3 regions of the Corynebacterium imitans genome follow, and region 1 is predicted to be linked to each of the others. Evidence: predicted binding sites of a transcription regulator. Region 1 holds the regulator's gene; each other region holds the start of a gene.
What was found. The regulator LexA, encoded in region 1, represses DNA repair genes until DNA is damaged. The targets are predictions, from matches to a motif close to CGAACANNTGTTCG.

Region 2: the regulator LexA is predicted to act here: its motif matches at 1,754-1,767, upstream of CIMIT_RS01415 (HNH endonuclease signature motif containing protein).
Region 3: the regulator LexA is predicted to act here: its motif matches at 5,893-5,906, upstream of CIMIT_RS00435 (HNH endonuclease signature motif containing protein).

The regions. Positions count from the first base shown of each region.
Region 1 is NZ_CP009211.1:1,515,289-1,525,572, reverse strand. It holds gene CIMIT_RS07155 (PTS fructose transporter subunit IIABC) at 1-465, opposite strand, end outside; gene CIMIT_RS07150 (1-phosphofructokinase family hexose kinase) at 481-1,461, opposite strand; gene CIMIT_RS07145 (DeoR/GlpR family DNA-binding transcription regulator) at 1,650-2,441, opposite strand; gene lexA (transcriptional repressor LexA) at 2,606-3,286, opposite strand; gene CIMIT_RS07135 (hypothetical protein) at 3,506-3,874, shown strand; gene nrdR (transcriptional regulator NrdR) at 3,957-4,415, shown strand; gene hrpA (ATP-dependent RNA helicase HrpA) at 4,420-8,346, opposite strand; gene CIMIT_RS07120 (hydrogen peroxide-inducible genes activator) at 8,375-9,331, opposite strand; gene CIMIT_RS07115 (peroxiredoxin) at 9,467-10,063, shown strand; gene CIMIT_RS07110 (carboxymuconolactone decarboxylase family protein) at 10,150-10,284, shown strand, end outside.
Region 2 is NZ_CP009211.1:300,679-310,962, reverse strand. It holds gene CIMIT_RS01420 (1,4-dihydroxy-2-naphthoate polyprenyltransferase) at 1-571, shown strand, start outside; gene CIMIT_RS01415 (HNH endonuclease signature motif containing protein) at 510-1,661, opposite strand; gene CIMIT_RS11985 (hypothetical protein) at 2,199-2,504, opposite strand; gene CIMIT_RS11980 (hypothetical protein) at 2,516-3,043, opposite strand; gene CIMIT_RS01400 (AEC family transporter) at 3,130-4,044, shown strand; gene CIMIT_RS01395 (DUF4229 domain-containing protein) at 4,061-4,369, opposite strand; gene CIMIT_RS01390 (hypothetical protein) at 4,409-4,666, shown strand; gene galE (UDP-glucose 4-epimerase GalE) at 4,663-5,643, opposite strand; gene ccsB (c-type cytochrome biogenesis protein CcsB) at 5,657-6,679, opposite strand; gene CIMIT_RS01375 (cytochrome c biogenesis protein ResB) at 6,719-8,347, opposite strand; gene CIMIT_RS01370 (cytochrome c biogenesis CcdA family protein) at 8,348-9,166, opposite strand; gene CIMIT_RS01365 (TlpA family protein disulfide reductase) at 9,129-9,713, opposite strand; gene CIMIT_RS01360 (histidine phosphatase family protein) at 9,728-10,284, opposite strand, start outside.
Region 3 is NZ_CP009211.1:98,808-109,091, reverse strand. It holds gene CIMIT_RS11950 (cutinase family protein) at 1-13, shown strand, start outside; gene CIMIT_RS00475 (M13 family metallopeptidase) at 32-1,927, shown strand; gene CIMIT_RS00470 (hypothetical protein) at 1,891-2,619, shown strand; gene CIMIT_RS00465 (VOC family protein) at 2,616-3,341, opposite strand; gene CIMIT_RS00460 (RNA-binding S4 domain-containing protein) at 3,387-3,680, opposite strand; gene CIMIT_RS00455 (heavy metal-binding domain-containing protein) at 3,681-3,977, opposite strand; gene CIMIT_RS00450 (SDR family oxidoreductase) at 3,995-4,708, opposite strand; gene CIMIT_RS00445 (LysE family translocator) at 4,713-5,291, opposite strand; gene CIMIT_RS00440 (sugar O-acetyltransferase) at 5,309-5,842, shown strand; gene CIMIT_RS00435 (HNH endonuclease signature motif containing protein) at 5,944-7,365, shown strand; gene thpR (RNA 2',3'-cyclic phosphodiesterase) at 7,362-7,904, opposite strand; gene CIMIT_RS00425 (ATP-dependent RNA helicase) at 7,930-10,101, shown strand; gene CIMIT_RS00420 (amino acid permease) at 10,136-10,284, shown strand, end outside.

The sequences.
Region 1 (10,284 bases):
TTTCTTCGGCTCGGCGTTGACCACCTCAAGCACGGCGTCGACAATCTCTTGCTCCGTCGTGGCTGCGCGCAACGTCTCCACGAAATCGCCCCGGACGAGCGCGCGGGCGAGCTTCGACAGAATCTTCAGGTGAGCCTTGCCGCCGGACTCCGGGGCGGCAATAAGGAAGACCAGCTCGGCGTCGCCGTCGGGGCCAGAGAAGTCCACGGGCGCGGATAGGCGGGCAAACGCGAGCGTCGGCTCGTTGACCGCAGCGACGCGGCAGTGCGGAATGGCAACCCGGCCGTTGACGCCGGTGCCGGCCTTTTCTTCACGAGCGGTCGCCGCAGCCGCGACCTCCGCGGCGTCAGTTGCGCGCCCGGCGGCGGCCATCAGCTTGGCGAGGTGCCCAATGACCTCACTCGGCTGGCCACCGAAATCAACATCAAGCCTGACCAGGTCAGGCGTAATCAGTGGTGCGTTCATAGTGTGTCCTTCCACTTACACGCGAGGGGATGAGGCGGGGGTATCGAGCGCGACGACCTCAACGCGCGCGCAATCAACATCCGCCGGGGAGGGAATACCGGTGCCGGGCAGGGAAGCGGCCGCAGACCCGTAGGCGACGGCCTGCTGCAGGCACTCGGCGAAAGACTTGTCTGCCACGCGCGCCATGACGTAGCCGGCCAACGAGCTGTCGCCCGCGCCGACCGTCGAGCGCACAGTCACCTTCGGCGCCGCTGCGGCCCAGGCACCGTCTGCTGTGACGAGGCACGCGCCCGCGCCGCCTAAGGTGACCAGCACTTCGGCCACGCCGCGGTCGACAAGTTCGCGGGCTGCGCGCAGAATCGAGTCGTAGTCGCCGCGGGCGGCGTCGGCTTCGAGTGCGCGCCCGTCGCCGTCGGTAAGCTGCGCAAGCTCGAAGGCGTTCGGCTTCATGATGGTCGGCGCGGCGCTCTCGAGGCGCTTACCGAGCGCGCGCAACGGCGCGTCGGAGGTGTCTACCGCGATCAGCGGCACAGTGTCGCGCAGCTGAGCAGTAAGTTCGGCGTACCAATCGACCGGTGCGCCGGGAGGCAGGGAGCCGGCGAGCACCGCGGCGTCGGCCTTGTGCGCGTGCTCAGCCAATTGCTTCTCGACGTCCACCCGTCGCTCCCCGGACAACTCCGGGCCAAGCTCGTTGATCTTGGTGGTCGTGCCGTCGGCCTCTGTCAGCGCGGTGTTCGTGCGCACGAAACCGTCGACCGCGATCGGTACAAACGGTACGTTGATCCGGTCTACAGCCTGCAGGAATGGATCATTCTCACCGCATGGCGCGAGCGCGAGCGTTTCCCCGCCTGCCTTGGCGATGGCGTGGGAGACGTTGATGCCTTTGCCACCGGCTTCGCGGCTGGCAGCGTGTGCGCGGACGACTTCGCCGCGGACGACCTGGTCGACGGACAGGGTGGCGTCAATACTGGGGTTTGGTGTCAACGTGATGATCACGGCGTACTCCGTACTGTCGATGTCCGGTGTTTCCTACCCCCGGTGTGTCACACCCCGCGGGCAGTGCACTTCAAGTGCCCTTGAACAGCGACAAAGCGGTCGTGTGAGCACCACGTGCTACACCCAATTATGCCCGATTGTGTGGGAACATTCAAGAAAACGGGCATAAACCCACATTTGTGGGTGTGTTATTCCTCTTCCTTGGTGAGGATGACTTGCACCCCGTTGCGCTCGATCTCTTCGACAAAGGAGGTCGGCGCGTCGGAGTCCGTGATGAGCACGTCGATATCGTCGATCGAACCAAAGCTAACCAGGTAGTCGTTGCCCAGCTTGGAGGAATCGCACATCACCACTACCTTGCGAGCGTTGGTTACCATGGCCTGCTTGACCGCCGCCTCCTGCGCGTCTGCAGTAGAAAGCCCGTGGTCGATGGTGAGTGCGTTCGTGCCGATGAATGCCACGTCAGCGCGCAGGATGGCGAGCGATCGCAGCGCGATATCGCCGACGACAGCCTGGGTGATCGCGCGAACGTTGCCTCCGAGCAGCTGCACGTCCTGCACGTCGGCGCTCGAGAGGTCAAGCGCGGTGGGCAGCGAGTTTGTCACGATGTGGCACTCGCGCGCTGGCGGGTGCTTCGCCATGAGCGAGGCGAGCCCGTTGATTGTGGTGCCGGAATCCAAAAAGATCGAGCCGCCGGGCTTGTCTGGCACGAAATTCAGCGCGGCGCGTGCGATGGCGAGTTTTGCAGCGGAGGCGGTCCGGTAGCGGGCGTCGAGCGGGAACTCTGTGGTGAGGAACGATTGGCTGGCCACGGCACCGCCGTGCACGCGGTGAACCAGCCCCTCGGTGTCCAGCACGGCCAGGTCGCGGCGGATCGTTTCCGCGGTTACCCCGAATTTCCCAGCGAGTTCTGTGACGTTGACCCGTCCCTCAACTGCAGTAAGCGAGGCGATCTGCCGCCGACGTTCTTCTGCGTACACGGCGCTCCTTCGGCTCCTTTGACACACTAAGCAAAAACCAACACGTTGACCGTATTGTTGCAAAAACCAGTGCCCGGTTACACCCTTTTGCTTCCGTTTCCCCCGCTTTGGGGGCGGCAAAAGCCACACCTTGTGCGGCATGCCGCCCCCGCATGAGGGGTGATCTAGAGCGTGCGGAAGACGGAGACGACGCGGCCCATAATCTCGGCATGCGTGCCGTCGATAGGCGAGTAGGCGTCATTGTGTGGCAAAAGCCACACGCCGGTGGAGTCCTTGTGGAACTCCTTTACCGTTGCCTCGCCGTCAAGCAGTGCGGCAACGAATTCGCCCTCCTCTGCCACCGGCTGAGAGCGCACGACAACCCAGTCGCCGGGCAGAATGCCTGCATCCCGCATCGACTCGCCAACAACCTGCAGCATGAACAAGTCGCCGTCGCCCAAAAGCTCCTCGGGTAGCGGGTAGTAGCTCGTCACATTCTCCTCGGCGAGGATCGGGGAGCCAGCGGCAATCTGGCCGACAACCGGAACGTAACGGGCGTTCGAAGCGTCTTCCGGGGCTTCTGCCGCCGGGGCCTTCTGGCGTTGCTTTGCATTGGGGAGGTGGCGAAGATCAACCGCACGCGGCTTGTTCGGGTCTCGGCGCAGGAAGCCCTTCTTCTCCAGCTCCTTGAGCTGGTATGCCACAGAAGATGTGGACTGCAGCCCTGCCGCATCTCCGATCTCGCGAATGCTCGGCGGATATCCGCGCAGCACCACCGCATCCTGGATTACCTCCAGAATTCTGCGCTGGCGATCAGACAAAACGCTCATGTCTAAGTTCTTGGTCTCGGGTTTCTTGCGTGCCATGGGTGCTCCTTAATTGTGGAATTGGTGGCGCGTATAGCGCACTCTTTAACCTACCAGACAGGGCAAGGGTGTTCGACTTTTTCTTAGTGGTGTAGACAGCGTTGTGTTGGGGTGCTATAAATCGAACACGTAACCTAATCTCGAACATATGGGCGCGAGACCGTTCGATAATGTTCGTCGGGTTTTTAGAATGAAGAAAACGCACAAAGGAGCACAACAATGACCATCATGCACAATCGTACGTATTCCGCAGCGACGAGCGCGAAGGAGCGTGGGTACCGTGGATATCCTGTCGCAGAATGGGACCTTATAGAAAGGGAGCTTCCTGCACGAGAGGCTCGCCCTGTTCGAACGCTCAATGTTTCGACACCCTTGGATCCGCAAGAGAGAAAGCAAGCGCCCGTTATTGGGAAAGTCGAAAAATCTCAATTCGAATCCCGCCGCGAAAAGCGTGAAAGCGTATTGGTGGGAATCGGGCTGGGGATTGCGCTGATCCTGGGATCTGCACTTGGCGGGGTGTTCTCGCCGGAGCAGTCAGGGAACACCTTGCCCAGCGAGGCGGAGTTCGCCTTCTACGCACAGCACTAGGCTGCACTGTCTCTCTGACCGCGGCACCGGGTAGCGTAGGCAAGCAAGAAGATAAGACGCCGAGCTGCCGGAGGAGACCGCGATGTACTGCCCGTTCTGCCACCACGAACACTCGCGGGTGACCGACTCGCGCATGATTGACGCTGGTGCCGCAATCCGGCGCCGCCGCGAGTGTACCGAGTGCGGCGGCCGCTTCACCACGGTGGAGAAGGCGGTCCTGACAGTGGTGAAGAGAAACGGCGTGAGCGAACCCTTCGACCGCGACAAGCTCATCGTCGGCGTGCGCAGGGCATGCCAGGGCCGAGACGTGTCCGACGACGCGCTCAAACGGCTCGCGCAGCAGGTAGAAGAAACCGTGCGCTCGCACGGCAGCTCACAGGTGCCCGCCAACGAGATCGGTCTGGCCGTCCTTGAGCCGCTGCGTGCGCTCGATGAGGTGGCGTACCTGCGCTTCGCGTCGGTATATAAGTCCTTCGAGAGCGCGGACGACTTCGAATCCGAGATCCGGCTGATGCGCCGCCGCGACAAGGACGACTTCTAGGCACCTAGCGCAGCTTGTCCACCATCTTCTCGATCCGGCGGGCGCTGACCGGCTTCGGTGTGCCGAGCCGCTGCGCAAAAATACTCACGCGCAGCTCCTCGATGCGCCACAGCACGTCCTTGTACGCGCGTGTTTTCTCCCGGCCCGCTGGCAGCGTCTTGCGCTTCGCTTCCAGATAGGCCTTTGCGGTGTCGATGACCTCCTGGCGGTCGGCATCGCGGTCCGGGTCCATCCGCATGTCCTCCAACCGCAGGCGCATGGCCTCGATGTAGCGCGGCAAGTGCTGGAGGTTGACCAACCCGTGGATCGTCAGCGCGTTCTTCGGGAGGTAGAACGCCAGCTGCGACTTCATGTCATCGATGGCTGGGCCCTCCCACTGGGAAAGCTCGCTGGCCATGTTGGCGTACGCCACCAAGCCGGGTGCCACACCTACCACCATGCGGCGCACCGCACCCGGCACCTCCGGCTTGATACGTGCGACGAGTGCGTCGAAGTCCTCCGGCGTGCGCACCGGCCCGCCGTGCTTGATCAGCAGATCGCGGATGGAAGCGACGCGGGCATCCTCGACCAAGCCCGCGGCACCGCCGTGCGGGTACTGGTCAACGGCGACTTTCTGACGCAGCGGCAAGCCCTTCGTCATCTGCTGCGGGGAGACAGAGATCTTGCGCAGAAGCATGGTCAGCGTTGCCGTCATCATTGAGGCATCCGCCGCGGCCTTGGTTGGGAAGACCTTCACGCGCACGCCTTCGCGCGTCGCCTCGAGGGCGGGGTAGGCGTCGACCTCGTTGCCGTCGATGGTGGTTGGCACCGTCTCGGGAACCTCGCCAAGCGAGTCGGCGGTCCAGGCCTGCACCGCCTTCGACTCGGAGGCGCGCCCCGCCTTGGACACCGACGACGAGATCTTGCCCGCCTGCCTGCGCTTGAGCGCCTCGACGTCCTTGTCGTGGTCGACGATGTCGCCACGGCGATCGATCGCGGCGAAGGTGACCCGCAGGTGCGCTGGTAGCCGATTCGGGTTGAAGTCCGAGCCGTTGACGCCGCTTGCACCGAGGCGTTGCAGGGCGGTGGCGAAGGCGTCGATAAGCGAGGGCTCCTGCGTTTCCAACAGGGGCAGCGCGCGTTGGGCGAAGTCGGGGGCGGGCACCACCGTGGTGCGGATGCCCTTCGGCAGCGTTCGGATCAGTTCGGTGAGCAGCTCCTCGCGCAGGCCCGGCACGAGCCAGTCGAAGCCCGTCGGGTCAAAGCCGGCGAGCAGTGGGACGGGGACTTCCACGGTGACGCCGTCGAAGGGGTCGCCAGGCTCGAACTTGTAGCGCAGGGCATAGTCGATGGAGCCGCTGCGCAGCGTTTCGGGGAAGGCGGCTGCGGAGGTGTCGGTGCCCGCGTCGTCAAGCAGCGCGTCCGGGTCGAAGTCCAAAAAGTGCTCGTCTTTGCGCCGCTGCTTCTTCCACCAGGAATCGAAGTGGCGGGCGGTCGTGACACCCTCGGGCAACTTCGCGTCGTAGAAGTCGAAGAGTGTGTCCTCGTCAACCACGAGCCCGCGGCGGCGCACCTTGTCCTCGACGTGCGCGGCCTCGTGAAGCAGCGCGTCGTTGTGCTCGATGAAACGGTGGTGGCGGTTCCACTCGCCGGCGAGCAGGGCGTGGCGGATAAACATCGCGCGCGCCGCCTCTGGGTCGACGCGGTGGTAAGGCACGAGCCGGTCGCGCACGATGGCCACGCCATAGAGCATGGACTTTTGGTGCACCATTGCCGACGAGCGCTTCCGCGACCACACCGGCTCCGAATAACTGTGCTTGATCAGGTCTTTCGCGGCGCGTTCGACCCATTCCGGCTCGATCTTGGCCACATCGCGCGCCCAGAGTCGCGAGGTTTCAACGAGCTCGGCGGCCATGAGGAACTCTGGCGGCTTCTTGCTCAGGCTGGAGCCTGGGAAGATCATGAAGCGGGTGCCGCGGGTGCCCTGGAACTCCTTCGAGTTGCCGTCGCGTGCGCCGATGTTCGACAGCAGACCGGTCAGCAGCGACTTGTGGATGGCGTCCGCGTCCCGCTCGCCGGCGACCTGAGCGGGCATCGACCAACCGAGCTGCTTGGACACCTCGCGCAGCTGGCGCACCAAGTCGTACCACTCGCGAATGCGCATGTAGTGCAGGAATTCGCGCTTCATGCGCTTGCGGAATGCGTTGCCGGAGAGCTCGTCGCGCGAGTCGTGGATGTAGTCCCACAGCTTGAGCGCAGACAGGAAGTCCGAGGTCTTGTCCTTGAAGCGGGCGTGCGCCTGGTCGGCCTGGGCCTGGTACTCCAGGGGTCGCTCGCGGACGTCTTGGATGGTCATGCTTGCGACGATCACGGAGACGTCGTCAAGCACGCCCAGCGTATTGGCTTCAACGAGCATGCGTGCCATGCGCGGGTCGACCGGGATGCGGGCGAGGTCGCGCCCGATGTCGGTGAGCACTGGCGCGCCGCCGCGCTCCTTGTCTGTGATCGCGCCGAGCTCGTGGAGCAGCAGCAGGCCGTCGCGCACCGTCTTGTGGTCCGGCGGCTGGATGAAGGGGAACTCGGCGATGTCGCCCAGGCGCAGCGAAATCATCTGCAAAATCACGCTGGCGAGGTTGGTGCGCAGAATTTCCGGGTCCGTAAACTCCGGCCGCGCCTCGAAGTTCTCCTCCGAGTACAGGCGGATCGCGACGCCGTCGGCCACGCGGCCCGAGCGGCCCGAGCGCTGGTTGGCGCTGGCCTGCGAGACCTCTTCGATGGGAAGTCGCTGCACCTTGGTGCGCGTGGAGTAACGCGAGATACGCGCGAGGCCTGTGTCCACCACGTAGTGGATACCTGGCACGGTCAGCGAGGTCTCCGCGATATTCGTGGCCAGTACGATGCGGCGGCCCGAGTGCGGAGAGAACACGCGGTGCTGCTCCGCGTTGGACAGCCGGCCGAATAGGGGAGTGACCTCCACCCCGCGCCAGTGCTTCTTCTCAATCGCCTCCATACAGTCGCGGATGTCGCGCTCAGACGCGAAGAAGCACAGGATGTCGCCGCCTCCCTCCCGCATGAGCTCAGCGCAGGCGTCGACGACGCCGTCGATCATGTCGATGTCTACTTCCTTGCCGCCGACCTGCTCGACCAATGGGCGGTAGCGGATCTCCACCGGGTAGGTGCGGCCGGAAACCTCGATGATCGGCGCGGGCTCACCCTTCGCATCGCTGAAGTGCTCGGCGAAGCGCTCCGGGTCGATCGTCGCGGAGGTGATGATGACCTTCAGGTCCGGGCGCTTCGGCAGCAGCCGCTTGAGGTAGCCGAGCAGAAAGTCGATGTTCAGCGAGCGCTCGTGCGCCTCGTCGATAATGATCGTGTCGTAGGCATTGAGGAAGCGGTCGCGCTGCATCTCGGCGAGCAGGATGCCGTCGGTCATGAGCTTGACCGCCGTGTGCGCCGAAACCTTGTCATCGAAGCGGATGGCGTAGCCGACGGACTCACCAATCTTCTGTCCGAGCTCGTCGGCGATACGCTCGGCGACACTGCGCGCGGCAATACGGCGCGGCTGCGTGTGCCCAATCAGCCCCCTGCGGCCGCGCCCGAGCTCGAGCAGCATCTTCGGGATCTGCGTCGTCTTGCCCGAGCCGGTCTCGCCCGCGATGATTACGACCTGATTGTCGCGGATGAGCTCCATGATGTCCTCACGCCGCGCGGAAACCGGCAGCTGCTCGGGGTATTCGATCGCGGGCACAAGCGCATCTCGCTTCTCGACGACCCGCTGCGCCTTCCCAATATCCTCACCAATCGCCGCCAGCGCCCGCGGTGCCTTGGCTTTGGCGAGCCGGCGGCGGAAGCGGCGCACCTCACTCAGCGGGACCTTGTCGAGGCGCTGGTAGAGCTCGTCTTTCGTCGGCGCAGAGTCAGGCGCCTCGTGTGCTGCAGCAGATTCCTTCATAGATGAAGCACCAGTCTAGTCGCCCGCGCTACTTCGCTAGGACGGCGGTGCTGTCCTCGACGGCGGCAGCGTAGACCTGCGCGATCATCTCTCCGAGTGCCGCGAACTCTTCGCCGCGTGTCGACGACGCGCGGTAGGCCATCCCCACCGTACGGTGCGCCTCCGCTCCCTCGGCAAAAGTGGCCAGCCCAAGCCCGGGCCGGTCGCACTCAGTCGCCACCGCGGAAAGCGGCACGAGCGTAGCGCCGAATCCGGCCATGACCAGCTGGATTACCGTGGTTAGTGACGCGGCGCGAGTATCCGAGTGCGCCGTCGAGGCGTTGCGAGCGTCTGCGCGCTTGCATAGGTCGATGACTTGGTCGCGGAGGCAGTGGCCGTCGTCAAGCAAGAGCAGCTCAAGGTCGCCAAGCGCTTCGAGCGAGAGCTTGCGGTTGCCGGCGTGCGGACTGTCGGCGCCGGTGACCACGACGAACTCCTCGTCGTAGAGCGGTACCTCGGTCAGCCCGGTGGCCTCGGTGGGAAGCGCGAGGATGGCGATGTCCACGCGGCCGTCGCGAAGCTGGGCGAGCAGGTGCTCGGTCTGTTCCTCCACGATGCGCGGGCGCAGCTCGGCAAACTCCTGTTTCAGGAGGGGGAGCAGGCCGGGCAAGAGGTAGGGGGCAACAGTAGGGATGACGCCGATGGTCAGTGGGCCGCGCAGCGCGCCGTGCGCGCCCTCGGCGTGGGAGACAAAGGCGTCGGCCGCTTCCAGCGTGGCCTTTGCGAAGGGGAGGAGCTCCTTGCCCGCTGGGGTGACGATGACTTTGCGGGTCGAGCGCTCGATGAGCTGGATGTCGAGGCCGCTTTCCAGCGCCGCGAGCGCCTGCGAGAGCGAGGGTTGCGAGATGTGTAGCTTGCTCGCCGCAGTGCCGAAGTGCTTGTGCTCCGCAATAGTGACGAAGGTGCGCAGCTGTGCGAGCGTGGGTTTATATTCCTTATTGCTCATGCCTATAAGAGTACACGACGGTAATAAGTTTTGCTGTTGATTAATCGCGTGTGCTGTGGCATACTTGGGATCGAAGGCGAAAACCGCCTCACAGCAAATCCGTACCCGGCAACATTCTTAAATGGAGGAATCACTATGCCGATCATGACCGTTGGAGAGCGCTTCCCCGAGTTCAACCTCACCGCACTGAAGGGTGGCAACCTGAAGGACGCTAACGCCTCCACCCCGGACGACTACTTCGAGCAGGTCTCCCTGGATAAGTACGAGGGCAAGTGGAAGGTCGTCTTCTTCTACCCGAAGGACTTCACCTTCGTCTGCCCGACCGAGATCGCTGCGTTCGGCAAGCTGAACGAGGAGTTCGAGGACCGCGACACCCAGGTGCTCGGCGGCTCCGTTGACAACGAGTTCTCCCACTTCAACTGGCGTGCAACCCACGAGGATCTGCTGGACATCCCGTTCCCGATGTTCTCGGACATCCGCCACGACCTGATCCGCGCACTCGGCGTCGAGAACGCTGACGGTGTTGCAGACCGCGCGACCTTCATCATCGACCCGGACGGCATCGTCCAGTTCGTGTCCGTCACCCCGGACGCAGTCGGCCGCAACGTCGACGAGGTCCTGCGCGTGCTCGACGCACTGCAGTCCGAGGAAGTCTGCGCCTGCGACTGGCAGAAGAACGACCCGACCAAGAACATCGACAAGATGGCTGTGGTCCAGGAGTCCCTGAAGTAGTACTTCACCTTTAGTTCCCGTGCCGCCCCGCGCTCCGCACCGCTGGAGCGGCGGGGCGCACCTATAGCAACCGAGAGGATAAACGTATGTCTATTGATAACCTGCGCAACGCACTTCCCGAGTACGCCAAGGACCAGAAGCTCAACCTCGGCTCCCTGACCCGCTCCACCGAGCTTTCCGAGCAGCAGCTGTGGGGCACCCTCGTTGCCACCGCGGCCGCG
Region 2 (10,284 bases), 1.2 Mb from region 1:
CGTGTTGGTTGGCGCGGCATGTATCGCTGCGGCCTGGTTCTACACCGGCGGGAAGAAGCCTTACGGCTACTACGGCTTCGGGGAGTTGGCTGTGTTTGTCTTCTTCGGGCTCGTCGCGGTGCTGGGCACGCAATTTACCCAGGCGGGCTGGCTAACTACGGAGGGGTGGCTGGTGGCGATCGCGGTTGGCGCGATTTCGGCGTCGGTGAACTTGGCCAACAACATCCGCGATCTGGATTCGGACGCGCTTGCAGGCAAGAACACCCTGGCAGTACGCCTCGGCGAGGTGCGTGCGCGCCGCCTGTTTACCGTGCTGACCCTGACGCCGTTTGCGGTGACGCTGCTTTTGGGCAACTCGCTTGCGCTCGTGGCGTTTGCCGCGCTGCCTTTCGCTGTGTCCTCTATTTTGACCGTGCAACGTCAGCGCGCTCAGGGCAAGGACCTCATCCCGGTACTAGGTATGAACGGTCGTGCCATGCTGCTGTGGTCCATCCTCACCGCTGCCGCCCTCACGGTGACGGGTTTACAGCTTTGGGGTTCCGGCATGGTGGTGCCGTACACGACGCACTAGGTGTGCGCCGCTCTTGGCGCTGTCGGTTTTCCTGGCCCTGACAGTCTGCGGCCGCAGACTGTTGGGGCTGTTTTTCGTCCGTACAGGCCGTGCAGGTGGCGTCGCACGTGCGGGGGCTGGGTTTCGGCGGGGCTGTGGGGTGCGCCCGGTTGTAGGCGGTGAAGCGGGTGCCGTCGGCGAAACGGTAGTGGATGTCGCCACCCCGCTGCCGGATATGCACGGAGTTGTTGCTCACGAGCGAGTGGCACGAGGAGCACAGCGGGAGCAGGTTGTCCATGTTCGTCTCTCCGTTGCGGGACCAGTCTTTGATGTGGTGCATCTGGAGGAAGCGGGTATGCGTACATCCGGGCATGGCACATTGGTGGCCCCAGCTGGCCAGGAGTGCGGCGACCTGGCCGTCCGTGGCGAAGCGCTGTTGGCGGCTCACGTTGAGCGTCAACCCCTGGCTATCCAGCACGTGGAAGCGGACCATCGCATTGGCGATGTAGCTTTCCACCGCGGAGGATTTGGCCTGCAGGTTGTTGGGCATCCAAGCCCGGCCATCCTCGGTGACCATGATGTTCACGTGCGCACCTGGGGTGCGGAGCGGGCTTGAGGGGCTGGTGCGCACCATGTTGATCATGGCGATGAAGGCGGAGTAAAAGTTGCGGGGCTCAGGTGGGCCGAAGCGCGAGGCGTTGTGCTCCCCGTCAATCGCTTCGGCGGTCGATTTGATGTCCTCCCAGATGCTCTTTCGGTTGGCACCTGGAGGCGCAGCTTTCGTCGCCGGGCAGGCTTCTTCGGTGGCTTCCACCTGTTTCAGGAGCGCGTCGAGCGCTTCGGGGTCGTCCAACTCTTCGGGTGTCGCGCCGTCAAGACCGTGGTTGGCCAGCTGCGCGAGTTTGAGCGCGGCGAGCAGTTCCTCACCGGTGACGGCTGGCAGGAGGACATCGAGGTGGACCATCCCGTCTTTGCGCTTGTTGAGCCGGAAGTAGGGCTCGGTGGGGTCTTTATCGTCGTTCGGCTCCACACCGGCAAGCTTCTGCTGAAGCTCGGAGAAACACATTGCCTCGGCGGCTGCGACGAGTTCGCCCTCGTTCTCCTCATTCATGTAGTTCAACAGCCACCTGACGGTGGTGTAACTAATCCGCGCTTTTTCGAATGACTCATAAAGCATGCGATATCGTCGTATCCCTCTGGCAACGAATACATACTCGAATGCAGTACTACGGGGGATACGTAGATCACGTATTAACCAAGCGGCGGTAGTTTTCGAACCTAGGCGCGGCGCACACTCCTCCTCATCGAACTGTCCGACGGCATCAAGCATTCGAGCGCGAGCAACAGTGGAATCATCGTGGTTGACGTGGATATTCTTTGCTAGTTGAGCAGCGAGTTTTTCTTCTTCCGGGATGACAAGGTCCATGACGGTCTCTCAATTCTGCGGCGCGGCGGTTTGGGTGGGCGGTTTTGCCTTCCGTTATATACATACACATATTCGAGAGCAACAGGTAGCGCATGTTGTGATTAAATTGAGACATTTGTCGCTTAAGCACACCGCGCGAGTTTGAAATGGCAGATGAGGAACCTCAAACAGTCTGCGGCCGCAGACTCGCGGACGCCCCAAAACAGTCCGCGGCCGCGGACTCTAAACCCGGCGAGCTCGCAGGATTGCGTAGCCCAACCCAAGCCCGAGCGCGCCGCCGAGCGCCACCAGCACCACGAAGGGCAACGCAGTTGGGTTCATGAATACGAGGATTTCGAGCGCCTGCACCACCGGCGGCACGACACACCACAGCCAATTGACCTTCTCAGAGCGCACCGTGTCCCAGGCGGCAAGCGCCAGCGACAAAAGCGGGTGGCCGAGCAGCAGCACCACGGCCCACCCAGCAGGGCCAAGCAAAGATGACGCCAGCAGCATGGCAGCTGAGACCACGGCGAAGAGGACAAACACAACCGACTCGGCTAGCACGCCGCGTTGAACTCCTCTTCCGTCCACGTCTGCACACTCCCATCGTAGGCACTTACGCTCAGCACGGTACCAGCTGGCTGCTCCAGGATTTCGCGTTTCGTCGCACTCGCAGACGCAATTGTCTTCTCCGGGCGGAAGACGCCGTTGCCCCCATCGTCGTCGGGCGCGGGGGTAAGGAGGAGGGCGCGGTTGTCGGGGTACGTGGCGTCGAGAGGCAATTGCTCCGCCCACGGCGCGGGATCGCTCAGGTTCACCTGGATGTGCCCGGACTGTGCTTCAGGGGCGAAGTAGCGTGCGAGGACCTCGTTTGGCTCGTCGTCAACCAGCCCCAGCCGATCCGCCGCGATGTCGAGCTGGCTGATGGACTCCCCGCAGGTCTGCACGTGAGCGATGATCTCGCCTTGCTCGTTGTGGGAGAACCCAGATGCGCCGATGACCTCGACGTTGACGTAGTTGCCGCACCCCGCCAGACCGAGCCCGGCCGCAATACTCACGGCCAGCAGCCGCGTGCGCTGATTCATGCTTGCACCTCCTTGACGCACTGCCCAGTAGCGTAGGGAACAATGTTCACGTAATCCTGAAAGTCTCGCGAAAGGTTGTTTTTCTCGTGCTGGACGTGTTGACGGGCTTCGCCATCATCTTCGCCGTGATCGGTGTGGGCTTCCTGCTCGCGCAGAAGGGCGTAATTGGCAAAGGCGAGGCGCGCCTGCAACTCAACCGCATCGCGTTCTGGGCGGCCACCCCGGCGCTCATCTTCTCCAGCGTGGCAACCTCAGACACCTCGGCGTTCGCCTCGCCCGTGGTGGGGGTCATCGCCATTGCCTCGGTGGCGACGATGGCGATCTACTGGGGGCTCAGCGCGCTGTTCTTCCGCCGCAGTGTTGCCGAGACGATGGCGGGGGCGGCGTCGTCAAGCTACTACAACTCGGTCAACATCGGCCTGCCGATTGCCACCTACGTGATTGGCGACGCCACCTACGTCATCCCCGCGCTCGTCCTGCAAATGGCGGTGCTCTCCCCCATCATCATCGCGGGGCTTAACGCCGAGGGCGGAGGCCTGCGCTCGATCGGCAGCTCCTTTATCGCCGGTCTCACCGCCCCAGTCGTACTCGCGGCCTTCGCGGGCTTCGCCGTCTCGGCCTCCGGCTGGCAGGTGCCTGAGCCGGTGATGGCGCCGCTGGAGATCCTCGGCGGGGCTTCGATCCCGATGATTCTCATGAGCTTCGGTGCCTCGCTCAAGGGAGATGGTGTGCTTTCGCAAGAGCGCTTGCCGACGCTCACCGCCACCACCCTCAAACTCGTCGCCATGCCCGCCCTCGCCCTGCTCGTCGGCACGGCCATGGGACTGAACGGCACGCAGCTCTACGCGGCACTCATCCTCTCCGCGCTGCCCACGGCGCAGAACGTGTACAACTACACGGCCACCTACCGCGTCGGCGAGACGGTCGCGCGCGACACCGTCTTCCTCACCACGTTCCTCTCGCTGCCGGCGATGCTGGTCATCGCCGCACTTTTCGGATAACGCTAGTCTGCTAAGACTAGCGCTCAGCGAGCTCGCTGGCGATCCACTCCTTGCGTGCCTTGCGCTGCTCGCGCCACTGGGCGACCGCCTCAGTGGCCTCGATGCGCTGACGCTTGAACACCAGCATGGACAGCGGGAACGCCACGATCAGGGCAAGCAGTGCGGACATGATCAGCGGCACTGGAGCGCCGATGAGCAGCGCGGCCCCCTGGATCACCACGGTCAGCGCGATGAACAGCCCGAGTCGGCACAGGCCATACACCGCGGCAGCTTTGTTAGCGCGGGAACGGGCGGCGGGGTCGAGCTCGGGGGCTTGTTGTCGCATATACCTAACCCTAGACGGCAACCAAGTATGTTGGAAGTTATGGGAAGGCTACTACTTTTCGTGCTCATCGTCGTTGCCATCTACCTGATGTGGCGCGCGTTCGGGCCCGGCTCGCAGCAACGCATCGAGCAGGCCCAGCAGCGCCCGCAGATTAAGGGGCCCGACGATGATGAAGACTTCCTCTGGAACATCGAGAAGAACCGCTTCAAGGAGCGCCGCGCCCGCGAGGAAGCGGAGCGCAAGCGCCGGGAAGAGGAAGAACGCCGCCGCCGGCGCGAAGAAAACGGCGAGAACTAGCCCCGCTCAAGCACCTCGGGCAGGCGCTTCGCCCACTCAAGTGAATCGCGCACCCCATCAGCCACGCTGCGCTCCGCGCGCCAGCCCAGCAGGCGGGCTGCTTTGTCGGTGCGGGTAGCGCAACCTGCGACGTCGCCGTCGCGCGGCGGGGCGGTGCGGATCTCTAGCGGTGTACCGGTCGCCTCGCCGACCGCGTCGGCGAGCTCGAAGACGGTCGTGCCCTGGCCGGTGCCCAGGTTGATCACCTCGTAGTCGGCAAGGTCCGCCTGCAGCGCCGCGACGTGCGCGCGCGCCAGATCCCACACGTGGACGTAGTCGCGCAGGCCGGAGCCGTCGCGGGTGGGCCACTCGACACCGGTGACGGTAAAGGGCTCGCCCGCCTGGTAGGCGGAAATCATCTTGCCGAGTGCGTGCGAGGGTGCCGGGTTCTGCAGGCCCGTGCGTAGCTTGGGGTCGGCGCCGATCGGGTTGAAGTAGCGCAGGGAGGTGGCTTGGATGAGGCCGGCCGCGGCGGCGTCGGCAAGCACGCGCTCCAGCATCCACTTCGACGCAGCGTACGGGCTGGAGGGGTCGCAGGCGCTGTGCTCGTCGACAAGCAGGCGCTCGTCGGCCGCGTACATCGCCGCGGTCGAGCTGAGCAGGACGCGCTTCACGCCGCGCTCGGCGAGCGCGCGCACGCAGGTGGTCGCCTTGCCCACGTTGTTCTCGTAGTAGTTGAGCGGCTTGGCCACGGACTCCGGCACGATGATCTTCGCGGCGCAGTGGACCACGGCTTCGATGTCCGGGTGCTCGTCCATGATGCGGTGAAGCAGCGCCACGTCCGCGATGTCGCCCTCGTAGTGGGCGAAGCGCTCGGCGAAGACGCGCAGGCCGGTGGAGTAGTCGTCCAGGATCACCGGGGTAATCCCGTTGTCTTCGCAGCAGGACGCGATGGTGGAGCCGATAAAGCCGGCCCCACCGGTAATGAGGACCTTCATGTACTGCGCTCCCCTAGTTCAGACCAGCGTACGAGTGCAGGCCGGCGATGACCGTATTCACGTACGTCATGTTGAAGATCGTCATCGCCAGGGCAAACACGTTAATCCACGCAGCCTTCGAATTCTTCCAACCCGCGGTTGCGCGCGCGTGCAGGTAGGCGGCGTACAGGATCCAGGTGATCATGGACACGGTTTCCTTCGCGTCCCAGTTCCACGGGCGGCCCCAGGCCACCTCGGCCCAGATCGCGCCGAAGACGATGCCGATGCCAAACAGCGGCAGCGTAATGATCGCCGTCTTGTAGGTGATCTGGTCCAGCGTCTTTGCCGACGGCAACGGGTGCACAATCTTGCCAATGAAGCCGTGCTCCTCCCCCTTCGGCTGCCACATGCGCAGCAGGTACAGCAGCGCGAACACACCGGAGACGATACCGACCGAGGCACCGATCGACACCGTGGACACGTGCACCGGCAGCCAGTAGGACTGCAGCGCCGGCACCACCGGGGCGGCCTTCATGTGGAAGACCGTCGAGTTGAGGAACATCGCCACCACCATCGGGAACAGCAGCCACGGCCAAATCGTGTGCCAGCCCTTGCGCCCAATCACGATCGCGGCAGCCACCATAATCACCGCGGTCATAAACAGGATGTACTCGTACAGGTTGCCCAGCGGGAAGCGCTGCGCCGCGATACCGCGGGTGACAAAAGCCACCAGGTGCAGGGCCACACCGAACCACACCAGGGCCTGCGTCATGCCCGACCACTTGCGGGCGTTCGCCACCCGCGCCTCGTACGCCTCATCCAGGTCCTGCTCAGAGGGCAGTTGCTTCTCGACGACCGCGGGACCGCCCGCGCCGACCGCAACCTTAGCTTCCGCATGCTCTTGCATGCGCTTCTCGCTGCGCTCACGGCGCGCGTCTACGACCGCGAGGACGCGGCCGTAGTACACGCACGACATCAAAAGCGCGACGATGTAAATGATGAATGCAGTGCGAAACGTGAGATCGGACAGCTCCGCCATGGTGGTGTTGACAAGCATGGTTGTCAACTTACCTTATCGACACCTTGTTTTCCAAGGTTATCCGAGGTCATCCACCTCTTCGGGGTCATCTTCCTCCGCCTGCCCAAGGATCTCGGCGGCAAGCTCCCGAAACTCCGGGCCCCATCCAGCACGGTCGGTGCGCGCAAGGCCCGCGATCTCCACGGCGGTGACGCCTCCCGCGGCCGGTGTAAGGCGCACCCAGATGCGGCGGCGCTTAATAGTCAGTGAGCCGGCCAGGGCGACCAGCATGATCGTGGATGCGAGCAGCGCCCACATCTGCGTCGGGTCGCGCGAGATCTGGTAGTTGGCATACTCGGCCGCGCCGTCGAAGCGCACCTTCACCCCGCCGTCAATGGTGACTTCCTCGCCCGGGGCGAGGTTGACCCGCTCCACCTTCTGCAGGCGACCATCGGCGATGAGCATCTGGTCCAGCACGAAGATGTTCTGCGGGCGGCCCGAGTCCAGCCCCGAGTCGCCGCGGTAAATGTCCATTGAGATCGCCGGGTTATCCATGGCTGGGAAGGCGGAGCCCAGCGTGTCACCGTCTGTGCCACCCCACTGCGCTGTCGGGGCGAAGTTGCCCTCCAGGGCGATCTGGTGCTGGCGACGCTCCTGAAGGTCCGGGTACATACCCGCCGGCGGGTCGAAACGCATCACGCCGGAGGACAGGAAGGTCTGCAAATCATTCGGGCGGAACTGCATCATCTGCGTGCGCGACTCCCCGTTCGGCCACGTCACCGTCACCTGCGGGGCAAACCCGTGGCCCTGCAGGTAGACGCGGTCGCCGTGGATGCGCAGCGGGTGGTTCACCGCCAGGGTGGCCTTTTGCCAGCTCTCCTTCGGCGCGCTCAGGTCATCCGTGTAGGTGATGTCGGACCAGAAGCCGTTCGCCTGGCCGTTGTTCAGGTACTCGGCGCGGAAGTTTTTGGCATCGATGCAGAAAGGGGTGAGCCCGGTGCCGTCGAAAAGCGGGCCGGCGCGGAAGACGTCGAAGTTGGCGGGCGAAGTATTGCAGAACTCGGTGGACTGCTCCACCGGCACCGCGTACTCCGACTCCGAGTTCGTCACCACAATGACCTGGCCCTCGTAGTAGACCATGCGGCCCGCGGCGAAAGCGACGATCATGCCCACAATCCCGATGTGGAACAGCAGATTCATCAGCTCGCGCGTATACCCGCGCTCCGCCGAGATGGAATAGGTGCCCGCGCGGTCCTCCTCTGGCGAGTAGGCGGCCACGTGCCAGCGCTTCAGCAGGCCGCGGACCTTCGCCTCGACCTCCTCGCGGCTGCCGACGACCTCGCCTTGTGCGTGCAGCGGCATGCGGGAGAGGTAACGCGGGGCGCGTGTGGGCTGGGCGCGGTAGGCGCGCCAGTGGTCGATCGAGCGCGGGATGATGCAGCCGATCAGCGACACCATGAGCAGGGTGACGATGGCGACGAACCAGGTGGAGCTGAAGACGTCGAAAAGCTGCAGGCGATCGTAGATCGGCCCCATCGTCGGATTGGCGTCGAGGTAGTCGTTGACCAGCGACTCGCTCACGTTGCGCTGCGGCAACAGCGCGCCCGGGATCGAGGCCAGCGAGAGCAGGAAAAGCAGCACGAGTGCCGTGCGCATACTGGTCAGCCAGTGCCACGCCTTGCGCAGCCACGTCCACACTTGCTTCACCTAAATCACCGTCGCTCCATATCCAACGATCCACTGCCTCGACCAGCCAACAAACAGGTCCCACAGGCCCGACACCAGCATGACGCCCACGAGAATCATGAGCACGCCGCCGATGATTTGAATTGTGCGCGAGTGGCGGCGCAGAAAATCGACGCTGCGCACCGCCTTCGCCGAACCCAGCGCCACCAGGACGAACGGCAGGCCCAGCCCCAGACAGTACGCCACCACCAGCAACACGCCGCGCGCCGCGGTCATGCCTTCCGTGCCCACCGACACCGAGATGATCGCCGCGAGCGTTGGGCCCAGACACGGCGTCCAGCCCAGGGCGAACACGCCGCCGAGCAGCGGCGCGCCAAGCCAGCTGGCTACGCGTTTCGGCTGCATGCGCGTATCGCGCTGCAGGGCCGGGATGGCGCCTAAGAAGACGATGCCCATCACGATGGTGACCACGCCACCGATGCGCATGAGTAGCTCGGCGTTGAGCCTAATCAGACTGATCGCCCCGAACACCGACACCGTGGCTAAGAGAAACACCACGGTAAAACCGGCGACGAAGAGCCCTGCCGCGCCCGCGACTGCCCACTTGCGGGACTGCACCTGCGGGCCGTGCTCATCCATGCGCATCTCGCCGCCGACCACGCTGGTCAGATACGACATGTAGCCGGGCACCAGCGGGATCACGCACGGCGAGGCGAAAGAGACCAGCCCGGCTGCTGCTGCGGCACACATGCCCAGCAGCAGCGGGCCGCTCGCTACGAGGTCCGCAAACGTCTCGCCCACCTTAAGCGCCGTCCTCCTGCTCGAGCCTGTCCACCACATCCAGCAGATCCTGGGCGGTCACCTCGCGCAGGAACACCGCAGCCGGGCGGTGCTGCGCGTCCAGCACGATCGTGGTGGGGATCACCGAGCTGGGCACGCCGCCGAGGAAGGAGGCGGTCTTAAACGGCGGGTCGTAGATGGAGGGGTACGTCGTGTGGTTATCCGTGAGGAAGTCGCGGGAGATTTCCGGCTGGTAGTCGCGCACGTTGATTCCCAGCACCGTGCCGGTGCCGCGGCGCTCAAGCTCGTCCTGCGTCTCCTGCAGATCGTCCACCTCGGCGCGGCAGGGGGCGCACCACTGGCCCCATGCGTTCAGGATGACGATCTCGCCTTCGTAGTCACTTAAGCGGATTTCCTCGCCCGGCTCCCTCAGCGATTCACCGTGGAAGTCCTCCACCGGCTTGCGCTCAGCCTCTTCGTAGAAGATCTCGGTCTGCCCGCCCGGCGAGTGGAACGCAAAGGTCTCCGACCCGCCGTCGGACGAGCAGCCGGTGAGCAGCAGCAGTGCCGCCATGGGGGCCGCGAGCAGGCGGACGCTTCTGCGCATGACGTGGGTACCTCTCAAATCTTCTCGGCGGGGGTGGTATACGACCAGTCAACAACAACGTCGCCGTCAAACACAAGTGAAGTCACGCTGGCCAGATCGCACTCGCGGCTCGCATGCGCTAGACGTTTGCCCTGCACGTAGCGCTGCACCATCACGATGGGCAGCTGGTGGCTCACCAGCACCGCCTCGTGGTCTTCCGCTTTGTCTCGGGCATCTTCTACCGCGGCGCACATGCGCTCGCAGATGTCCACGTAGGCCTCGCCCCAGCTCGGTTCGAAGGGGTTCACCATGTGCCGCCAGCGCACTGGGTGTAGAAGCTGGCTGCGCCATCCCTTCGTGCGCAGGCCCTCGAAGGTGTTGCCCGCCTCGATGATGTCCTCGCGGGTCTGGACCTCAAGACCCGTGACCTTCGCGATCGGCGCGGCCGTCTCCTGGGCGCGCTCCAAGGGGCTCGCCGCCAGGTAGGTCACGTCGCGCCCGGCGAAGAACTGCGCGGTCACAGCCGCCATCGAGCGGCCCCGCGAGCTCAAGTGGTAGCCGGGCATGCGCCCGTAGAGCACCTTCTTCGGGT
Region 3 (10,284 bases), 1.1 Mb from region 1:
CTCGCACGCCTAAACCCGTTAGAGTGGGGGCATGCATGACTTATTTGAGTTAGTCAACGGCGACTGGGTGCGCGAGCACGAGATTCCCGCCGACCGCGGCATCGATGGAGCCTTCTACGCCCTGCGCGACAAGTCGGAGGAGGACGTCCGCGCCCTGCTGCGGCAAGGCGACAGCCTTGGTGCCACCCTGTACGCCTCCTTCATGGATACCGACACCGTCAACGGTGCCGGTGTATCTCCGCTGGATGCGGACCTGACCAAACTTTCGGTGAAAAGTGTGGAGGACTTCGCCCGCGCGCTCGGGGAGCTTGAGCGGGTCGGCATCGGTGCGCCGCTCACCTACTGGGTGGAGAAGGACTCCCAATCCGAAGACGCCGTCGCCTACCTCGTCCAGTCCGGCCTGGGCCTGCCGGACGAGGCCTACTACCGCGCCGAGGAGCACGCGGAAACACTCGCCGCGTACAAGGAACACGTCGCGCGCATGCTCGGCTTCCTGCCGCCGATGTACCTGTTGGGTCTGGATCCGAAAACTGCTGCCGAGCGCATCGTCAACTTAGAGTCCAGCCTCGCCAGCAGCCACTGGGACGTGGTCCGCTCCCGCGACGCGATGGCCACCTACAACCCGACCACGCTGGATGCACTCCCCTCAAACGTCCAGGCGCTGCTGCGTGCCTCCGGGCTTGACGACGGCAAGGTCATCGCCATGATGCCCTCATACATCGAGGACCTGGACGCCATGCTGCGCCCCGAAACCCTGGCGGATTGGCAGCTGTGGGCCGCGTGGAACATCCTGCGCGCCCGCGCCGGCGTGCTCACCGAGGAGATCGGGCAGGCGAACTTCGAGTTCTACGGCACGAAGCTCTCCGGGGCGACCGAGCAGCGCGACCGGTGGAAGCGCGCAGTCGGCCTCGCTGAGTCTTTGGTGGGCGAGGAGATTGGGCAGGTGTACGTCGAGAAGCACTTCCCGCCCTCGAGCAAGCAGCACATGCTTGAGCTGGTGGACTACCTGCTGGCCGCATACCGCGAGCGCATCAGCGCGCTGGATTGGATGACCGAGGGCACCCGCGAGCGCGCGCTGGAGAAGCTCGGCCAGTTCCAGGCCAAGATCGGCTACCCGGACCGCTGGCGCAGCTTCGAGGGCTTGGAGTTTGACCCGGAACAATTAGTCGACAATGTTCGCCGCGGCAGCGCCTTCGAGCACGACTACCAGCTGTCCAAGATCGGAAAGCCCGCGGATCGCTCCGAGTGGGTGACCACCCCGCAGACGGTCAACGCCTTCTACAACCCGGTGGTCAACGACATCACCTTCCCCGCCGCGATCCTGCAGCCGCCGTTCTTCGATCCGGAGGCGGACGCAGCCGAGAACTTCGGCGCGATCGGCGCGGTCATCGGGCATGAGATCGGCCACGGCTTCGACGACCAGGGCTCACGCTACGACGGCGCGGGCAACCTCAACTCCTGGTGGACCGATGAGGACCGCGCGAACTTCGAGGCGCTGACCAAGCAGCTCGTCGACCAGTTCGACGGCCTGGTCCCGTCCGTCCTCGGCGAGGACTCCCGGGGCGTCAACGGCGAGTTCACCCTCGGCGAGAACATCGGCGACCTCGGCGGACTCGGCATCGCCGTCGTGGCCTACGAGCGCTACCTCAAGGAGCGCTCGCTTGACGACGGCCCACTTAACCCCTTCGGCGACCTCGACGGCGAGTACACCGGCTTCCAGCGTCTCTTCCTCGCCTGGGCGCGCGTCTGGCGCTCGAAGACCCGCCCGGAGATGGCCGCGCAGCTGCTGGCCATCGACCCGCACTCGCCGAACGAGTTCCGCTGCAACGTGATCGCCGCGAACGTCGCCGAGTTCTACGAGGCGTTTGATGTGGAGCCCGGCTCCAAGATGTGGATCGCGCCGGAGAAGCGGGTGAGGATTTGGTAGACGAGTACCCGGAGAACATCCAGGGCGACCCGAACTTCAACGTGGGCGGGGTGGATCGCCAGCTTCCCGACGACCTCCAGCTCGAGCAGCTGCGCAGCTACATCGAGTCCACCTACGATCCGGAGTCTCCCCAGTACCTCGCCCTGTTGCCGGACCGGATCACCCACGCGGCGATGCTCATGCTCGGCTCTGCAGTCGACCACACGATGCCCGGGGTGGCCTACACGGACAACATTTCGCAGAAAAGTTGCGAGCTGGGGGAAATCTTCGGGGACTCCACGTCCTGGATCATCAGCCTGTGGGACGGACCGAAGGCGGCCAAGGAGCACTTCTTCCGTCCGGAGGCGGCGGCGCTGGCCCAGCTTTCCGGGTGCGCGGTGTTGGACGTCGATGACGTTGCTGCAGCTTCCCGAGCCGTCGATTTCGCCCGCGCTAATGGCGCAGAAACGGTTGCCGTGTGGGCGTTTTCCTCTGGGTGTGGCTACATTCCGGAAGGTGCCGACAAAGTCGCCCTTACTTTTCCCACAAAAGTTGTGACCCTGGATGTGCCCACCTTTACCCAGGTTGGGACCGAAGACTCTTTTGGGGTGAAAATCGAGGGCGCGGAGACCTACCACTCGACGCACTACATTCAGACGCCGGCGGAGGCGCGTCGAAAAGTGCGCGACCTCGCCGACTTCTTCCGGAGCTAGAGCTCGAGCACCGAGTCCGCTTCGCTGAAGTCCTCCGGGGCGGGCTCGGGGGCCTCGACAAGAAAGGCGTGGGCACCGGTCGGGTCCTGCATGGCGAGCATCGGGCCGAAGGGCGAATCTCCCGGGCCGGCGAGGACCTTGCCGCCGAGCATCTCCACCTGCTGGCGCGCTTCAGTGATGTTGGGCACGCCCAGGAAGCTCTGCCAGCCGACCGGGTTCTCCTCCACGCGCATCCCGAGGAAGGGCGAGCCCTCCACCGTCGCGAGGTAGTAGCCCTCCGACTCCTTGATTTCCCAGTCGAAAAGGTCGCCGTAGAAGTCGATTGTCTCCATGCTCGGGGCGCTGTACTCGTACCAGACCGGCACCCCAGGCTCGCCAGCCGCGACGAACTGCTCCTCGCCTTTCGGCTCGATCAGGCCGAAGACGCCGCCCGCCGGATCCTGGCACACGTGCATCCGGCCCAGCGACACCTCGGAGGAGGCGACAACTTTTCCGCCAAACTTTTCCACATCGGCGTTGCCCAGGAAGTACGTCACCCACGCGGGCGACTCCCCTGGCACGATGCCGGCGACGGGGAGGCCTTCCTTCTTGGCCACCCGGTAGGTCTCGCCAGTGGTCTCCCAGCCGAGCAGTTTGGAGTAGAAGTACGTGGACTTCTGCTGGTCCGGCGTGAGTAGGTCCTGCCAGTAGGGCATTCCGAGCTCGGCACTGAAAGCGGGCATGAAAGGGTCTCCTCCAACCTGACGAAGTTAAAAGCCCATCGTAGTTTAGGGCAGGTTGCGCCACTTTTCGGGGTCGAAGTCGTCGTTGGCGGTGCGTTCGTCGAAGTAGTCTTGGTCTTCAGCGTCTTCAGCGCCAGTGACGACGGTGGCGGAGGTGCCGGCGAGGTCGACCACGTCGGCGTCGACAAGCGAGAAGCCCCGCGAGGTGACAACCTCGCCGTTGACCTGCACCTCGCCGGCCGCGATGACTTCTTTTGCGTGCCCGCCGGACTCGACGAGGTTAGCGAGCTTGAGGAATTGGCCGAGTCGGATCGAGTCCCCGGAAATTGCGACGTCCATTTACGCCAACTTCACTGCCGTGCCGGTGGCGGTGACCATGAGCAGGCCGTTGTCCGCGCCGAGGGCGTCGTACTGCACGTCGACGGAGACCACGGCGTCGGCGCCCATCTGCTGGGCGCGGTTCCACAGCTCGTTGAGCGCGGAGTCGCGCGCCTGGATGACCTCGCCCTCCTGCGACTGGACGCGGCCTGCGAAGTCGCGGAACATGGCGAGGCCGATGATGGTTTCGCCGCCGATCACGCGCATGTACTCGGTGATCTGGCGGCCTTCGACGTTCGGGGTCATAGTCAGAATCATATGACCAACGATAGTCGCTAACGCTCGGCCTGGTCAGTCGGCATGATGTTCAGGCTGTCGATGTTCACGTGCGGCGGCAGACTCGCCACCCAGCGGATCGCTTCTGCAATATCCTCTGCACTGAGGTTGAGCTTGCCGTCGTAGACCGCAGCCGCCTTCTCCTCGTCGCCCTTGAAGCGGTTGAGCGAGAACTCCGTCTTCACGCGGCCCGGGTCGATCTCGGTAACGCGGATGTTTTGCTCGGCCTCCTCGCGGCGGAAAGCACGCGTGATGCCACGCAGCCCGTACTTCGCCGCGTTGTAGCCGGACCCGCCCTTGTACGCGTCCGTCCCCGCGACCGAACCGATGTTGATCACCAGGCCCTGCGACGCCTTGAGCTGCGGATACAGCGCGCGCGTGACCCGCATCGTGCCCATCACGTTCGTGTCGAACATCCACTCCCAGTCCGCATCAGACGCGTCGCGCAGGAAGTCCAGCTCTTTCGCGCCGCCCGCATTGTTGACCACCAGGTCGACTCGCTCAAGCTGGGCCGCAAGCTTGTCGACGCTCACCTGATCCGTCACATCCAATTCGGCCGCAACCCCGCCAATCTCCTTTGCGATCTCCTCGCACTTGTCGAGGCGCCGCGCCGCGACGACGACGTGCCAGCCGTCCTTTGCCAAAGCCCGGGCTGCCGCCGCGCCAATACCCGCTGATCCGCCAGTGACTACTGCTACTTTTTGGGCTGTCATGTGGTTAGGATAACAAGATGGTTCGTGCGCCGCTGAGAATCATCCACACTGCTAGTGCCACAAAGATCGCGCCGGTCACTCTGTCCACCACGCTGCCATAGGTTTTCATGACCCCGCCCAACTTTGCGGCCAAAAGTGCGAACCCCACGAACCAGGCCACTCCCGTCACGATCAGGAGGACCGCTTCGAGTGCGCCAGCGTTGAACTGGGCGAAGATCGCGCCGAAGAAGAGAATGGCTTTCGGGTTGGAAAGGTTCGTCGCCAAGCCGAGGCGAAAGGGCTTGCGCACGCTCGCCGCCGCCGACACGTCCGGGTTACTCGCGTTGCGGATCGCACTCAGCCCCATCCATCCGAGGTACGCGCCGCCAACCAGCTGCAGCACTGCGAGGACCTGCGGGAACGCAGTGACCAGCGCACTCAGCCCAGCGATCGACGCCACAATCCAGAAGGTGTTGCCCACCATGATCCCCAGCGCGCACAGCACCCCGGCGCGCCGGTCCTTCGTGCCTACGCGGATGAGCTGGAAGAGGTCCGGGCCCGGGCTCGCAATCGCCGCGATCCACGTGGCGAGTAGTAAAAACATGCACTTACCCTAACCGCATGACGAACACTTGGTATAAGCCGGAAACACTCCCCGACCACCAGCCAGGCTGGGCGCTGCTTCGCGAGTTCAACGCACTCCACAACACCGACCCACAACGCGCCCGGGAACTTTTGTCCGAAATCTTCCCATCCAGCGAGGTGCCCGAGATCTGGGCCCCACTCCACCTGGAATACGGCGCGAACACGCACTTCGGGCCAGGCTGTTTCATGAACTTCAACTGCACCATCCTCGACATCGCGGACGTCACCATCGGCGCGGGTACCCTCTTCGGCCCCGGCTGCCAGCTCATTACGGTGGAGCACCCGCTCGCCCCCGACGATCGCGCCGCTGGCTGGGAGCGCGCGAAACCCATTGTTATCGGCGAAAACTGCTGGTTCGGGGCTGGCGCGATGGTGATGCCGGGCGTGCGCATCGGCGACCGATGCGTGGTCGCGGCGGGGGCGGTCGTGACGAAGGACCTTCCCGCCGACTCTCTCGCCGCAGGCGTGCCCGCTGTGGTTAAACGGAACACAACAAAGCACGAGAATTAGCACAGGTAGTCCCCTATTTCCAAATCTCTTCTGAGATAACCCTTGCGGGTAGAACATGCGTGCGCTACTTTGAAAGAACCTTCATTTCGAGGGGTGACACCATGACCATCACAACCGCAAGCCCACCAGCCCATTTTCGTACCCAACGACCCGACGACCTAATAAGTTCCGCAGGCCAAGCCGTCCGAGACGCACATTTCGCCGTATTTTCCCCGTACATCGACACCGAGATCGAAGACTTCGACATGCGCGTGACCCAAATCCAGCAGGCCACCGCGTGGTCGAAAGGCTTCGTCGAGCGCGGCATCCTCGCCTTCGCCACGCTGGGCCTCCTCCCGCGCCTGCAAGCCCTCCACCGCGCCTCCCGCCTGCTCGACATGTCGCACCTCGTCGCCATCGAGCGGGTCCTCGCCGAGCTCGGAGAAGAGGTAGACCCCGAAGCGCTCTCGCTTATCGACGATGCGTTGACCTCCCTTTTCACCCCCACCCGCACCAACCAGCACATGCCCCAACGCCACACGGTGACCCGCCGCATCCGGGAGCTGATCCGCCAGATCGACCCCGAGCGCGCCTACGACCAAAAGCGGCGCAAGCAGCGCGAACGCTCCCGCTCGCAAGAGCAGGTGAGCTTCGATGCCTTCCTGTTGGACGGCGTCGAACAGTCCATCGTGCAACTGAACACAAACGAGCTCAGCGCCGCCCGGTGCCGAAAGAGCATCATGGCGGCGGCGCGCGAGCACAAGGTGACGCTGGCCGAAGCCATGATCAAGCTGCTTACCGGCGAGGTCACCCCCACGAATGCGCCAGTCCTGCACTGCTACGCGCCGAAGGGTCGCGAGCCGGGTGATCCAGTGCAGTTCCCCGGGCACGGGTGGACGGGGCCGGAAGCGACGACAGCTCTCGACGAGTGGATTGCCAAGACCGGGGCGAAAGTGCTGGACATGGACGAGGCCGCAAACGCCTCCACGCCCAGCTACAGCCCAACTGCCGAGATGCGCGACTACGTCACCGCCCGCGACGGCACGTGCGTCTACCCCGGCTGCACCGCGCCGGCGCACTCCTGCCAGCTGGACCACCGCATCCCCTTCGACGAGGGCGGCGAGACCACCCCGGGCAACCTGTTCCCGCTGTGCCAGCACCACCACAATCTGAAGACGGATAAGCGGGCGAGCTACGTCCCCGACCCGGTCACCGGCGACATCATCTGGCTGTTTTCCGACGGCACCTACGAGATCAACGAGCCGGACGGGCTCCTTGGCCGACAGGTCACTCCGACCAATCCCCGGTGGCGCTCCAGCCTCGCCAGCGTGCGCGCAAACCGTGCGCGGACGGCGGAGTTCAACGCCAAGGGCCACGCCATCCTCGACGACTTCGACCGAGACCAGGACCTGACGGAGGCGAAGGCACGCATCGCCGCACTAGAGGACGAGTACGGCATGACTTTCCAGCCCAAAGACGTCCTTCCCGCCTACGATCCGTCCAGCTACGTCGAGCGAGCGCTCGCGGAACTCCTCCCCGCCTAGCGCAGGTAGAACGTGTCCACCACCTCGTACTTCGGCCCGCCGCTGCGGCCCCGGCCGAGGTGGGACTCCATGAGGTGGACTTCATCCACGGTGAAGTCGGGGCCGGAGTAGACGGAGAGGGCGTGGGCGTGGTCGTCGAGAAGCAGCATGTCCCGTGTCCTGGTTCCCTTGCGCGCGACGGTCAGGTGGGCGCGCTGGCGGTGCCACTGCTCCGGGTCGAGTTTGCAGTCCGCCATCAGGTCTTTCAGCTGCGCTTTGTCCCCGCCGACGCCGATCCACAGTGTGCGCCGCTCGAAGCAGCCCGCGCCGCGGAGGTGGAGGCGAAGAGGCCGAGTGAATGCAGTCGCCTGCGAGAGGTGGTCGCTCACGGCGGCGGCGTCGTTGGGCTGGCTGCCGTAGAAGGCACAGGTGATGTGCCAGTTGTCCGGGTCGGTCCAGCGCGTTTCGGTGCCGGAGAAGTCCCTGATCGGGCGCAAGGCAGTGACGAGGTGCTCGCGGACCTCATCTGGTGGGACGATCGCTGCAAAGAGACGTCTCATGCCCCTCACGCTACCCTGGAAACTCATGTTTGACCTTGCGAAAATCGGACAGGGCCTGCCCGTGGCGGATTCCCTGGATCAGCTGCCGGATTCCGGGCCGCTCGTGGTGCAGGCGCCACCCGGCACCGGCAAGACGACGCTGCTGCCCCCGGCGATCGCGAACAAGGTCGGCAAAACCATTGTGACCGCGCCGCGTCGTGTGGCGGTCCGATCCGCGGCGCGACGGCTCGCGCACCTCGACGGCTCAACTTTGGGCCAAAAAGTTGGGTATTCGATCCGCGGCGAGCACAAGGACGGCTCGCTCGTCGAGTTCGTGACGCCGGGAGTCTTACTGAATCGCCTCCTCAAGGACCCGGACCTTCACGGCGTCAACGCGATCATCCTCGACGAGGTCCACGAGCGCCAGCTAGACACCGACCTGCTACTCGCCATGTGTATGGAGGTGGCGGTGCTGCGCGATGACCTTTACCTTACCGCGATGTCCGCGACGCTGGATGCGAAAACCTTTGCCACCCACATGCGCGCGCAGATCCTATCGACGGAGGCAGTCACCTATCCGCTGGAGGTCGAATATTCGCCGCATCCAGAGCGCATCCAAGGCACCCGCGCGTTCTACCAGCACGTGGCGCGACTAGCGGAAAATAGTAACCGCCGCACCCTCGTGTTCGTGCCCGGCGCGCGTGAAGTTGACCTGGTGTGCGGCTCGTGCAAAGACGCCAAACCCCTACACGGGCGGCTGTCTTCCGCCGAGCAGGACGAGGCGCTCAATGGCGACTCTCAGGTGGTTGTTTCCACCAGCGTCGCAGAGTCGTCGATTACCGTGCCGGGCGTGCGCCGGGTGGTCGACGCAGGCCTTGCAAGAGTCCCACGGCGCGACAACCGCGGGATGACGGGCCTGGTCACGGTCTCGGAGGCGGTGACCAGCGCGGAGCAGCGGGCGGGCCGCGCGGGTCGCCTCGGGCCGGGCGAAGTTGTCCGCGCGTTTTCCCGCGAGGAGTTCCAGAAGTTCGCGCCCGACATTTCGCCGGAAATTGCTACCAGCGACCTCACCTCGGCGGCGCTCGCCATCGCGGCGTGGGGCTCGCCCGACCTGCCGCTGCTGGACCCGCCGCCAGAGCAGTCGCTTGCCGACGCCCACGCCACCCTCCGCGACCTCGGAGCCTTAGACGAGAACAACGCGATCACAAGTTTCGGCCAAAAACTTGTGGCACTCCCCTTAGACCCCCGGCTAGGCGCGGCGCTGCTGAAGTATGGCTCGGGGGCGGCGGTGTGCGTCGCAAAGCTTGGCGACATGGACGCGAAACGACTCGCGCGACTGGTGCCAAAAACTCCGAAGGTCCCAGACGGCGACGTGATCGCGACCGCGTTCCCGCAGTGGGTGGCGAAACGGATCGGCGACGAATATCTACTCGCCAGCGGCACCCGGGCAACTTTTGGCGGAAAAGATGAGTGGATCGCCGCCGCCGAGGTGCAAAGGACCGCGCGCGGGGCGATTATCCGCGAGGCCGCGCCCTACCACTTGCCGGAAAAGCGGATTACAGAAGAAATACGAGCGGCCCTCCAAGGCGGCAAGGTCCGCGGGCGTAAGGTCCGGGCCGTCGGCGCGATTGAGCTGAGCTCCACGCCGGTGCAGCTTTCGCCGGAGGAGGCCGAGGAGGCACTGCGCGATCTGAGCTTGCGCGATTTCCAGCTCGACGACGGAGCGAAAAGACTGAAAGCGCGCCTCGACTTCCTGCACGAGCAGCTTGGAGCTCCGTGGCCGGACGTTGCGAAAGGAGATTACTCGATCGAAATCGCAGAGCTGGCAAACGGGGCGCACATTAGCCAGCTCAACATGCGCAACGCGCTGCTCAGGCAACTGCCCTGGCCAGAAGCCGCGAAGCTTGACGAGCTCGCGCCGGAAAGGCTGCCGATCGGCAAGATCGACTACTCCACCGGGCGCCCGATCGTGCGGGTGAAGCTGCAGCTCGCGTTCGGACTAGAAAGCTCGCCGGTGATCGCGGGGCGGAAACTTTTGTTCCACCTGCTTTCTCCTGCCGGGCGCGAGCTCGCCGTGACCGATGACCTGCGCAGTTTCTGGGACGGGCCGTACCACCAAGTCCGCAAAGAGATGCGCGGGCGCTACCCCAAGCACCCCTGGCCGGAGGACCCGTGGAGCGCGACGCCGACCGCGCTGACAAAAAAGCGCCAAAACTAACAGTTTCCTGGGTGTGCCAGGTAACTTATCCGTCATGACTACCCGTGCCCACACAGTGACTATGTGGACGTTGGTCTCCCTGATCATCGGTTCCACGATCGGCTCCGGCATCTTCGCCCTGCCGCAAAATATCGGCTCCGTGGCGAGCCCCGGGGCGATGCTCATCGGCTGGGTGATTGCCGG